DNA from 2 places in the Streptomyces sp. NPDC048018 genome. Region 1 is predicted to be linked to the other one. Evidence: riboswitches for the same ligand, from Rfam matches in the RefSeq annotation. Region 1 holds a riboswitch; the other holds the start of a gene.
The links. A riboswitch is a leader RNA that binds a small molecule or an ion and turns the genes downstream of it on or off. The one in region 1 is predicted to bind glycine.
Positions count from the first base shown of each region.

Region 2: another riboswitch for glycine. It lies ahead of gcvT (glycine cleavage system aminomethyltransferase GcvT); the one in region 1 lies ahead of gcvP (aminomethyl-transferring glycine dehydrogenase).

Region 1 is NZ_JBIDBK010000003.1:1,014,594-1,020,850, reverse strand. It holds gene ACGF1Z_RS15790 (DNA polymerase IV) at 1-665, shown strand, start outside; gene ACGF1Z_RS15785 (PRC-barrel domain-containing protein) at 899-1,270, opposite strand; glycine riboswitch at 1,385-1,483, shown strand; gene gcvP (aminomethyl-transferring glycine dehydrogenase) at 1,663-4,548, shown strand; gene ACGF1Z_RS15775 (DUF5999 family protein) at 4,631-4,837, opposite strand; gene ACGF1Z_RS15770 (hypothetical protein) at 5,136-5,756, opposite strand; gene ACGF1Z_RS15765 (glutamate--cysteine ligase) at 6,238-6,257, shown strand, end outside.
Region 2 is NZ_JBIDBK010000006.1:320,997-327,253, forward strand. It holds gene glyA (serine hydroxymethyltransferase) at 1-1,066, opposite strand, end outside; gene gcvH (glycine cleavage system protein GcvH) at 1,091-1,468, opposite strand; gene gcvT (glycine cleavage system aminomethyltransferase GcvT) at 1,581-2,705, opposite strand; glycine riboswitch at 2,864-2,962, opposite strand; gene ACGF1Z_RS24655 (AAA family ATPase) at 3,119-3,793, shown strand; gene ACGF1Z_RS24660 (enhanced serine sensitivity protein SseB) at 3,893-4,630, shown strand; gene ACGF1Z_RS24665 (enhanced serine sensitivity protein SseB C-terminal domain-containing protein) at 4,739-5,530, shown strand; gene ACGF1Z_RS24670 (ABC transporter permease) at 5,866-6,257, shown strand, end outside.

The DNA of each region.
Region 1 (6,257 bases):
ACGCCAAGTCGGTGTCCGTCGAGGACACCTTCGACGTGGACCTGCACGACCGGCTGCGGATCCGGCTGGAGGTGGAGCGGCTCGCGGAGCGGTGCGTGGCGCGGCTGCGGGGCTCCGGGCACTCCGGGCGGACGATCGTCCTGAAGGTGCGGCGCTACGACTTCTCGACGCTGACCCGGTCGGAGACGCTGCGGGGGCCGACGGACGACCCGGTGGTGGTGCGGGAGGCCGCGGGACGGCTCCTGGAGCTCGTGGACACGACGGGCGGGGTGCGGCTCCTGGGGGTCGGCGTGAGCGGGCTGACGGACTACACCCAGGAGGACCTGTTCGCCCAGGCGGAGGCGCGGGAGGCGGAGCTCGCGGGGGAGGAGGCCGGCGGCCCGGCCGGCACGGAGGAGACGGCCGCCGCTGCCGCGGCCTCCCCCGTCCCTCCGACGGCCACGGAGAGCACCGGGCGGCGGTGGGCCGCCGGGCACGACGTGCGGCACGCGGAGTACGGGGCCGGGTGGGTGCAGGGCAGCGGGGTCGGGCGGGTGACCGTGCGCTTCGAGGAGCCGACGTCCGCGCCGGGCCGCGTCAGGACCTTCCCGGTCGACGATCCGGACCTGGAGCCGTCGGAGCCGCTGCCGCTGGTCCCCGGAGGGGCCACGGGGGCGGCGGCGTAGACGGACGTCCCGGGGCGGCCCACTGCCGCGGGCCGGCGCCTCCCGCCCGCGGAGCCACGCCACCCGCCGGGCGCCCACCGCCGCACTCCACCCCGCCGAGCCACGCCACCCGCCGGGCGCCCACCGCCGCACTCCACCCCGCCGAGCCGACGGCACCGCGCACGGCCCGTGCCGGCCACCGCCCTCGGCCGCCGGCCGCGCGCCGCTCCGGCCCGGGGGGCCGCACGTCCTGTCTACGCGTCCTCCTGGCCCGCCAGGCGGCCGAAGTCCCTCGGGGAGTCCTGGGGCGGCGGCGGAAGCGCCATGCTGTAGTGGCGGTAGAGCTGCAGCTCCTGCTCGGGGGAGAGGTGGCGGCCCACGCCGAAGTCGGGGGCGTCCTTGATGAGGGCGCGGTCGTACGGGATGCGGAGGGTGTCGTTCACGAAGTCGCTCGGCTCCAGAGGGACGAACGCGTCCCGGCTGAACAGACCGGTGCGCACGGCGGCCCATTCGGGGACTCCCGTGGCGTCGTCCAGGTACACCTCGTCAACGGTGCCGATCTTGTGCCCGTTCCGGTCGAACGCCTTGCGGCCGATCAGGCTGCGCGGATCGATGTCGGTCTGCACGGTCCCTCCAACTGGTCGCAACTGCTCTACAAGCACAACGAAAGTGCACATCTGGGATGTCGGCCACTTGAGCGATGGAAGAGGGAACGGCGCTGGTAGGCTGGCTGTGGCTGTCGACCCCGCGCGGGAGAGTCCTCCGGAGGAAACTCGCGGAGGCGCCGAAGGAGCAAATCCTCCCCGGAATCTCTCAGGCCCCTGTACCGCGCGGACGAGGTCACTCTGGAAAGCAGGGCGGGCGTCGACGGCGATCCGCTCTCACCGACGGTGAAAGCCGGCCCACCGCGAGGCGGGGCCGGTGAAGCTCTCAGGTTTGGATGACAGAGGGGGAGGCCGTCCGGGCACCCGCGCCGTGGTGCCCCTCGCAGGTCGTGACGACCAGGAGGCCCCCGTACATGACCGCCAACCGCACTCCGCTCTCCGAGCTCGAGCAGGGTATTCCCTTCGAGCAGCGGCACATCGGACCCGACGCCGAGGCGCGCGCCAAGATGCTCGCCCAGGTCGGTTACGGCTCCCTCGACGAGCTCACGGCCGCCGCCGTTCCGGACGTCATCAAGAACACCGAGGCCCTGGCGCTTCCGGCGGCCCGCACCGAGGCCGAGGTGCTCGCCGAACTGCGCGCGCTCGCGGACCGCAACCAGGTGCTCGCCCCCATGATCGGGCTCGGCTACTACGGGACCTTCACCCCGCCGGTCATCCTGCGGAACGTCATGGAGAACCCGGCCTGGTACACGGCCTACACGCCGTACCAGCCCGAGATCTCCCAGGGCCGCCTCGAGGCGCTGCTCAACTTCCAGACCATGGTCGCCGACCTGACCGGTCTGCCCACCTCCGGCGCCTCCCTCCTGGACGAGGGCACCGCCGCCGCCGAGGCCATGGCGCTCTCCCGCCGGGTGGGCAAGGTCAAGAACGGTGTCTACCTGATCGACGCCGACGCGCTGCCGCAGACCATCGCCGTCATCGAGACCCGCGCCGAGCCGACCGGGGTCGAGGTCGTCGTCGCCGACCTGAGCGCCGGCATCCCCGCCGAGGTCGCCGAGCGCGGCGTCTTCGGTGTGCTGCTGCAGTACCCGGGTGCCTCCGGTGCCATCCGTGACATCAAGCCGGTCATCGACCAGGCCCACGAGCTCGGTGCCATCGTCACCGTCGCCGCCGACCTGCTCGCCCTGACGCTCCTCGCCTCGCCCGGTTCGCTCGGCGCCGACATCGCCGTCGGCACCACCCAGCGCTTCGGCGTGCCCATGGGCTTCGGCGGTCCCCACGCCGGCTTCATGGCCGTCCAGGACAAGCACGCCCGCTCCCTGCCGGGCCGCCTCGTCGGCGTCTCCGTCGACGCCGACGGCAACAAGGCCTACCGCCTGGCCCTGCAGACCCGCGAGCAGCACATCCGCCGCGAGAAGGCCACCAGCAACATCTGTACCGCTCAGGTGCTGCTCGCCGTCATGGCCGGCATGTACGCCGTCTACCACGGCCCCGAGGGGCTCAAGGGAATCGCGCGGCGCACCCACCGGTACGCCGCCATCCTCGCCGCCGGACTGCGCGCCGGGGGCGTCGAGCTCACCCAGGGCGCCTTCTTCGACACCGTCACCGCCCGCGTCCCGGGCCGTGCCGACGCCGTCGTCGCCGCCGCCCGCGAGGCCGGCGTGAACCTCTACCGCGTCGACGCCGACCACGTGTCCGCCTCCTGCGACGAGACGACCACCCGCGCCCAGCTGGCCGCGGTCTGGTCCGCCTTCGGCGTCGACGCCGACATCGAGGCCCTGGACGCCGTCACCGAGGACGCGCTGCCCGCCGACGCGCTGCGCGACGACGCGTACCTGACCCACCCGGTCTTCCACGCGCACCGCTCCGAGACCTCGATGCTGCGCTACCTGCGCAAGCTGGCCGACCGCGACTACGCGCTCGACCGCGGCATGATCCCGCTCGGCTCCTGCACCATGAAGCTGAACGCGACCACCGAGATGGAGCCGGTGACCTGGCCCGAGTTCGGCCAGATCCACCCGTTCGCCCCGGTCGAGCAGGCGCAGGGCTACCTCACGCTCATCACCGAGCTGGAGGAGCGCCTCGCCGAGGTCACCGGCTACGACAAGGTGTCGATCCAGCCGAACGCCGGCTCCCAGGGCGAGCTGGCCGGTCTGCTCGCCGTCCGCGCCTACCACCGCGCCAACGGCGACCTGCAGCGCACCGTCTGCCTCATCCCGTCCTCCGCGCACGGCACCAACGCCGCGTCCGCGGTGATGGCCGGCATGAGGGTCGTCGTCGTCCGGACGGCGGAGGACGGCGAGGTCGACGTCGAGGACCTGCGCGCCAAGATCGAGCAGTACCGCGACGAGCTCGCCGTGCTGATGATCACCTACCCGTCCACGCACGGCGTGTTCGAGGAGCACGTCGCCGACATCTGCGGGGCGGTGCACGACGCCGGCGGCCAGGTGTACGTCGACGGCGCCAACCTGAACGCGCTGGTCGGCCTCGCCAAGCCGGGTCACTTCGGCGGCGACGTCTCGCACCTGAACCTGCACAAGACCTTCTGCATCCCGCACGGCGGCGGCGGCCCCGGCGTCGGTCCGGTCGCGGTGCGCGAGCACCTCGCCCCCTACCTGCCGAACCACCCGCTGCAGCCGACGGCCGGTCCCGAGACCGGTGTCGGCCCGATCTCGGCCGCTCCGTGGGGCTCCGCGGGCATCCTGCCGATCTCGTGGTCGTACGTGCGCCTGATGGGCGGCGAGGGCCTCAAGCGCGCCACCCAGGTGGCCGTGCTCGCGGCGAACTACATCGCCAAGCGCCTGGAGCCGCACTACCCGGTGCTCTACACCGGCCCGGCCGGCCTGGTCGCCCACGAGTGCATCGTCGACCTGCGCCCGCTCTCCAAGGAGACCGGGGTCAGCGTCGACGACATCGCCAAGCGTCTGATCGACTACGGCTTCCACGCGCCGACGATGTCGTTCCCGGTGGCCGGCACGCTGATGATCGAGCCCACCGAGTCCGAGGACCTGGTCGAGCTCGACCGCTTCTGCGACACGATGATCGCGATCCGCGCCGAGATCGAGAAGGTCGGCTCCGGCGCCTGGCCGGCCGACGACAACCCGCTGCGCAACGCCCCGCACACCGCGGCGGCGCTGGGCGGCGAGTGGAACCACGCGTACACCCGCGAGGAGGCGGTCTTCCCCGCCGGCGTCTCGACCGCGGACAAGTACTGGCCGCCGGTGCGCCGCATCGACGGGGCCTTCGGCGACCGCAACCTGGTCTGCTCCTGCCCGCCGCTGGACGAGTACGACAACTGAGTCCAGGCATGACACAAGGGCCGGTTCGGAGACCTCTCCGGGCCGGCCCTCGGCGTTGCGCGTACCGCGCGGCGGCGGCCCCTCAGGCCGCCGTGATGACCCGGGCCGCCGTCAGCGGGCGGTGCGGGGCGATGATCTGCCCGTCCGGCAGCAGCTCACCGGTGTCCTCGAAGAGCAGGACACCGTTGCACAGCAGGCTCCAGCCCTGCTCCGGGTGGTGCGCCACGAGTCGGGCGGCCTCCCGGTCGGCGGAGTCGGCGGTGGGACAGGCAGGCTGGTGCTGGCACATGGGTGGGTTCTTTCGCTGCGTCGTGGTGGATGTCCTGCGGCTCTTCGTCGGCATGGCCGCCCCCGTCGGTCGGTTCGGTTCCGGTCCCAGTCTTGCCCTACGAACGACGTTCCGCAGGTATTTCGCGGCAGCTCGTCCTCTCCCGGGAAGACGCATCACCCGCAGGGGCGGTTCAGGTCAACTGCACCATCTCTTCGGGGGGTTCGGGGTGGTCCCCTTGGGCTAGTCCGAACGGGACCCGTCTCGGACGACAGTGCGCCCCGCGGCCGAGGGCCCCGGGGCGCACCTGTGTGCCGGATCAGGCGGGAGCCGGGGAGCCGAGCAGCGGCGGGGGTGCGAGCCGCAGACCGATCACGGGCAGCAGGTCGGCGAGCCGGTAGGGCCGGTCGGCGGCGATTCCCGGCGGCGCGGGGGCGAGCGGGACCAGGAGGTCGTCCGGTCCGGGCTCGGTCGTGGCGCCGTCCGCCTCCGTGTCGGTGTGCAGCCACAGGGTCAGCATGTACAGCTCCGGTACGGAGAGCAGCCGCGGTTGGTACGGGGTGGCCAGGGCCTCGGCCTGGATCAGGGCCCGTTCGGTGGCGGTGACGTAGGGACCCTCGAAGAAGTGCGAGAAGGACCAGCCGTCCGGGGTGAGCATCGTGTCGCCGGCGGCGATCGCCCGGTCCCCGTTCCTGATCAGGAAGCGCCAGCCCGCCAGTCGGGTGCCGGGTGGCTGCTGCTCCGTCGCGGCGGCCGCGCCGGGGGCTCCGGATGCGGTGGACAGCCCGAGAACGTGTACGGGCAGGGGGAGTTCGGGGCTCAGCGGTCCCTGTGCGGCCCGCAGGGCCGGGGTGCGGGGTTCGCGGACCGCCGAGGGCGAGCCGAGAGCCGCGAGGACACTGCGGAGAGCCGGCGCGGGGGCCGGGGAGGGTCGGAGCATGGTGGGTCGCCTCTCACTCAGGAGACACGGTGATGCGTGGGCAGGTACGACGGCGTTGTCGGCGACGGGGCCAGAGCGGGGGGCCATGGGTGCATGGCCGGGCGCCAACACTCTGCCTCGTGCGCGGAGTTTATACGACACGTGTTCACACAGTGTTTCCGGTAGACGGCCTCTATATTCCTGACAAGGCGTCATCCGGTCGTCATTCTCCGGAGATTCTGTGGAATGCGCGCGTCCGGCGGAACATCTGCCTGCACTTTCCGCGGGAGGCCGGTAGGCCGAATCTCACCCCCACCTCTCAGGACAATATGACTTTGGTATATGTCGATTGCCCTTGCCTGTGGGGACTGCCTCCGGAGAAAGCCGGTCCAGACTATCCGCTCACACCTCGGATTCGCAGGCTTGTCGATCAACCCGGTGGGCATCATGGTCCGAGACGCTCGCGGCCGTCGTGGCGGCTGCTCACTGGGAGGGACGCTCGATGGGGGAGAAGGTCGTGGC
Region 2 (6,257 bases), on a different contig from region 1:
GCGGGTCGTTCGGAACGGCGTTCCGGTTGACCGTGATGCCCACTTCGTGGAGCCGGTCCTCGGCCTGCTGGCCGTCGAGCTCCGAGTTCCGCAGGTCGACGAGGAGCAGGTGCACGTCGGTGCCGCCGGACAGGACCGAGACGCCGTGCTGCGTGACGTCGTCCTGGACCAGGCGCTCGGCGATGATCCTCGCGCCCTCCAGGGTGCGCTCCTGGCGCTCCTTGAACTCCTCCGAGGCCGCGACCTTGAAGGAGACGGCCTTGGCCGCGATCACGTGCTCCAGCGGGCCGCCCTGGAAGCCGGGGAAGACCGAGGAGTTCAGCTTCTTGGCGAACTCCTTCTTCGCCAGGATGATGCCGCCGCGCGGGCCGCCGAGCGTCTTGTGCGTGGTGGAGGTCACCACGTCCGCGTACTCGACCGGGTTCGGGTGCAGACCCGCCGCGACCAGGCCCGCGAAGTGGGCCATGTCGACCCACAGGTAGGCCTCGACCTCGTCGGCGATCCGGCGGAACTCGGCGAAGTCCAGCTGGCGCGGGTAGGCGGACCAGCCCGCGATGATCACCTTCGGGCGGTGCTCCTTGGCGAGGCGCTCGACCTCGGCCATGTCGACCAGACCGGCCTCGTCCACGTGGTACGCGACCACGTTGAACTGCTTGCCGGAGAAGTTCAGCCGCATGCCGTGGGTGAGGTGGCCGCCGTGCGCCAGGTCGAGGCCGAGGATCGTGTCGCCGGGCTGGGCGATCGCGAACAGGGCGGCCTGGTTGGCGGAGGCACCGGAGTGCGGCTGCACGTTGGCGTACTCGGCGCCGAACAGGTCCTTGATCCGGTCGATCGCGATCTGCTCGGCCACGTCGACGTGCTCACAGCCGCCGTAGTAGCGGCGGCCCGGGTAGCCCTCGGCGTACTTGTTGGTGAGGACCGAGCCCTGGGCCTCCATGACCGCGACCGGAGCGAAGTTCTCCGAGGCGATCATCTCGAGGGTGGACTGCTGGCGGCGGAGCTCGGCGTCGACGGCGGCGGCGACGTCGGGGTCCAGCTCGTGGAGAGGGGTGTTCAGAAGCGACATGAATCGATCCCTAGGGGGTCTCGGTTAGCCGGCGGTGAAGGCGGTGTACTCGTCGGCGGAGAGCAGGTCGCCCGGCTCGTCCGTGATGCGCACCTTGAACAGCCAGCCACCCTCGAACGGGGCGGTGTTCACCAGCGCCGGGTCGTCCACGACGTCCTGGTTCGCCGCGACGACCTCACCGGTGACCGGGGAGTACAGCTCGCTGACCGACTTGGTGGACTCCAGCTCGCCGCAGTCCTCGCCCGCGGTGACGGTGGCGCCGACCTCGGGGAGCTGGACGTACACGATGTCGCCGAGGGCGTTGGCCGCGTGCTCGGTGATGCCGACCGTGGCGACGCCGTCCTCGACGGCCGACAGCCACTCGTGCTCCTTGCTGTAACGCAGCTGCTGGGGGTTGCTCATGAGCTGATTCTCCTGGATCGGGGGAGTGCTGATGTACGGGGGTCTTACGGGATGAGACGTGTCCTGAGACGAATGCGTCACGTCCGGCGCCGACGGGGCTCGCGCCCCATGATCACTTCTGGCGCTTGTAGAACGGCAGCGCCACGACCTCGTACGGCTCGTGCGCGCCGCGGATGTCGACGCCGACGCCCTCGGAGCCGGGCGCGGCGAAGGCGGCGTCCACGTAGGCCATGGCGATCGGCTTGCCCAGGGTCGGGGACGGGGCGCCGGAGGTGATCTCGCCGACGACCTCGCCGTTCGCGACGACGGACATGCCGGCGCGCGGCACCCGGCGGCCCTCGGCGACCAGGCCGACCAGCTTGCGCGGCGGGGCGGACTCGGCGCGCTCGGCGGCCTTCTCCAGCGCCTCACGGCCCACGAAACGGCCCTCGTTCGTGGTCTTCTCGAACTTCACGACCCGGCCCAGGCCCGCGTCGAAGGGGGTCAGCGCCGTGGTCAGCTCGTGGCCGTACAGCGGCATGCCCGCCTCCAGGCGGAGCGTGTCGCGGCAGGACAGGCCGCAGGGGATCAGGCCGACGTCCTGGCCCGCCTCGGTCAGCGCCCGCCACACGCCCTCGGCGTGCTCCGGCTTCAGGAACAGCTCGAAGCCGTCCTCGCCGGTGTAGCCGGTGCGCGCGATCAGCGCGGGCACACCGGCGACCGTGCCGGGCAGGCCCGCGTAGTACTTGAGGCCGTCCAGGTCGGCGTCGGTGACGGCCTTCAGGATGCCGGGGGACTCCGGGCCCTGCACGGCGATCAGCGCGTACGCGTCGCGGTCGTCGCGGACCTCGGCGTCGAAGCCGGCCGCGCGCTCGGTGAGGGCGTCGAGGACGACCTGCGCGTTGGAGGCGTTGGCGACGACCATGAACTCGGTCTCGCCGAGGCGGTACACGATCAGGTCGTCGAGGATGCCGCCGTCCTCCCGGCAGATCATCGTGTAGCGGGCGCGGCCGTTGCCCACGGTGGAGATGTTGCCGACCAGGGCGTAGTCCAGGAGGTCCACGGCCTGCGGGCCCGTGACCGTGATCTCGCCCATGTGGGAGAGGTCGAAGAGGCCGGCCCTGGTGCGTACGGCGTTGTGCTCGTCGCGCTCGCTGGCGTAGCGCAGCGGCATGTCCCAGCCCGCGAAGTCGGTCATGGTCGCGCCCAGCGAACGATGCAGCGCATCGAGGGCGGTCAGGCGGGGGGCAGTGCTCATGGGGTGGCTCCCGGGTCCCAGGGCGTGCAGGGCACGACGTGCATGACGGTGAGGACGATCCTCCCCATCTGTCATGGAACCTGAGAGGTTCACCGAGGGCATCCTCGGCTTGCACCTTGGGTGGGGACGCGACAGGGCGACCCGCTTTTCAGATCTGCCTCATCCACGCGGTACGGGGCCTGAGAGATTCAAGGGAGGTGCTTGCTCCTTCGGCGCCCGGCGCACTGGGTGCCCCGGAACTCTCCCGCGCGGATTCGAGCGGCCGGTATGCGGTTGTGGGCGCTCGTGCGAGCGCCTGGCGCGCTCATCATTGCACGGCGGGTCCGCGCGGCAAATCGCTTGCGTCTCATTACCGTTTCTTTACACTTCGTGGGCAAGGGTCTCTCCGCAGGACCCGACGGGGGGAGTGAGCGATGACGATCCAGCGCACCGGCGCCTACGCCACGAGCGCGGGCATACCGGTCCAGCGCGCCGGAGCCCGGGCCCGGGCCCGCAGCCGGCGCCGCGCGCGGCTGCTGCGGGACCTCCGCGAGCGCGGCGGACGCACCCCCCGCGTGCTCAGCTTCGAGGCCGGCGACGTCGTGGTCGTCTCCGGGCTGCCCGGAGCCGGCAAGTCGACCCTCATGGGCCGCGCCGCCGAAGGCCGCGCCATCGACTCGCAGGACACCCGCGAGCGCTGGGAGGCCCGGCTGCCCCGGCTGCTGCCCTACGCGGTCTACCGCCCGCTGGCCCGCCTCGCCCACTACGCGGGCCTCCGGCGCGCCCTGCGCTCCGGCGCCGGCGTCGTCGTGCACGACTGCGGCACCCAGTCCTGGGTGCGCGGCTGGCTCGCCCGCGAGGCGCGCCGGCGTGGCGCCGCCCTGCACCTCATCCTGCTCGACGTCGATCCCGAGACCGCCCGGGCCGGCCAGGCGGAGCGCGGCCGCGGCGTCTCCGGCTACGCCTTCGCGAGGCACCGCCGCGCCGTCGGCCGCCTGGTCCGCACCGCCGAGGCCGGCGCCCTGCCGCCGGGCTGCGCCTCGGTCACCCTGCTCGACCGCGACGCCGCCGACACCCTGCGGAGGATCGGCTTCCGTGACGTGTCCTGAACCACTCCCACCCCTTCACGCGTCCTTTTCGGTCACGGAGGCGTCGAGCCGCCGTTAAGGTGCTGACCGCACCGAGTGCCGGGAAGGGGACGAAGAACCGTGAACGTGACGTGGCCGGGCAACGAGCTCGAGGAAGTACTGGCCGCCTCGCTCGGCAACCCCTCCGCCGGCGGCCGGCTCGTCGAGGTCCTCGGCCGCAGCCCCGTCTGGGTGCCGCTGCCCAACGGCGGCGGGCCCGACAGCGCCGAGCTCGACCTGCCCACCCTGGAGATCGACGGCTCGCCCTATGTGCCCGTCTTCAGCTCCGAGCAGCAGTTCCTCGCCATCGCCGGCGAGCACATGTCCTACACCGTCGCCCCCGCCCGCGACTTCGCCCGCGGCCTGCCCCCGCAGCTCGGCATCGCCGTGAACCCCGGCGGCACCGTCGGCGTCCCGCTGCCCCCGCCCGCCGTCGCCGAGCTCTGCCGGTCCGGCCGCACCGCTCTCGACGGGCCCGCCGGCGGCGGCCGCGTCCGCCTCTTCGAGCCCGACTGGCAGGACGACCCGGTCGACTTCCTCGCCGCCGCCTCCGCCGAGTTCGAGGCGGCCGGCGTGATCGCCACCGCCCGCCGCACCCTGGCCAGCGTCGAGGGCACCGAACCCGCCCTGTTCGTCGGCGTCCAGCTCACCGGCCCCGACGTCGACCGCAACGTCCCGCTCGACGCCCTCGGCCGGGCCCTCGGCCGGGTCGAGGTCGCCTGGCCGGTCAACCTCATCCTGCTCGACGTGGCGCAGGACCCCGTGGCCGACTGGATGCTGGAGAAGGTGCGCCCCTTCTTCCAGCGCGCCGCCGTGTGACGGTCCCCCTGTTTAAGCTGAACTGATTCAGAAGCCGCGACGGCCCTCCTGCAGGCCTTCCGGCACAAGCCATCCAGTCCGCGTGACGAAAGAGGGGCGGGACCCACGGTGAGCGCGTCAGGCACCGCTGCGGCCGGAACGGTCGAGCACACGCTGCGCCAGGTGGCGCCCGGGCGCCACGACGCCTACGAGGAGCTGCTGCACGCCCTCACCGGAGGCGAGGTCTGGATGCTCCTGTGGCAGGGCGGCCCCGGATCGCCCGACGCCCAGTACGGGAACATGGAGGTCGACGGCCACGGCTACGCCCCGTGCGTGACCTCCGCCCAGGAGCTCTCCGCCTCCGGCTGGAACCGTGCCCACGAGGTCGTCTCCGGCCTGGACATCGCCCGCGCCCTCTACCCCGACCGCTGGGGCATCTGGCTCAATCCGCACGCCCCCGGCGGCGGCGTCGGCATCCCCTGGGCCGATCTGCGCCGCATCGCGACCGGCCTGGGCCGGATGCCCGCCGGACCCCTGCGGCTCTCCGAGCCCGCCGTCGAGATCCCGCAGTTCTACGCCCTGCTCACGCAGAACGCCCACCGCACCCCGGCCGTCCGCTCGCTGCGGCGCGCCTGGGTGCAGCCCGCGCTCGGCTCCCCGTACCTGGCCATCGGCCTCGACCTGTACGACTCCTCGCCGACCTCCGTCGAGACCGTCCGGGCGATGATGCACCGCACCGTCACCGCCGTCCCCGACGGCCTGCCCGTCTCCACGGTCGCGATGTCCGACACGTACGACCCGGTCGCGATGTGGCTGCAGGCGCACGCCCGCCCCTTCTACGACCGTGACGCGCACGCCGCGCCCGCGGCCCCGCCCGCTGCCGGCTACGGCTATCCGCCGGCCGCGCCCCGCACGTACTGATACGCCCGGATCCGTCACCCCTGTCCCCCCTCCCGTCACCCCAATTCACTCCTGCACGACAGGAGTTGGGTCGGATGTCCGTTCTGGTCGAATAGCGGCCGAGATGGTCCGCTCACGCTCTCCCGACGTCCGGATAACGGAAGACCGCGCACCGCATCACGTTTGAGCAAACATTCCCCGCGGGGTCTGGCGGGTGATCGCGAGCCCATTGAAGACTCCCCGGAACACCAGGCGTTCGGCCCCTCAGGGCCGGTGCCAGCAGTTGTTCCACCGAGCCGCTATCCGCGGCGGGCAAGGGCCGGCCGACCCGGCGGCCGAGAGGGGTCCTCACCACGATGACGGCACCACTGCACGAGACGAGTGCGGCCGAACACGCCGCCGCCGTCGACGCCGTGCCCGACGCGCCCGGAAAGGCGATCGAGGGCCGTTCCCCCTGGCAGATCGCGTGGGCCAGGCTCAAGCGTGACAAGCTCGCCCTCGCCGGCGCGTTCGTCGTCGTCTTCCTGATCCTGGTCGCGCTCTTCGCCCCCCTCATCGTCGGTCTCCTCGGCCACCCGCCGGACGAGTTCCACGAGGACCAGATCGACCCGCTCTTCGGCACCCCGATCGGCTCCTGGGGCGGCGCCAGCTCCGACTTCCTCTTCGGGGTCGAGCCGGTCAACGGCCGCGACGTCTTCAGCCGCATCGTCTACGGCGCCCGCATCTCGCTGCTCGTCGCCTTCCTCGC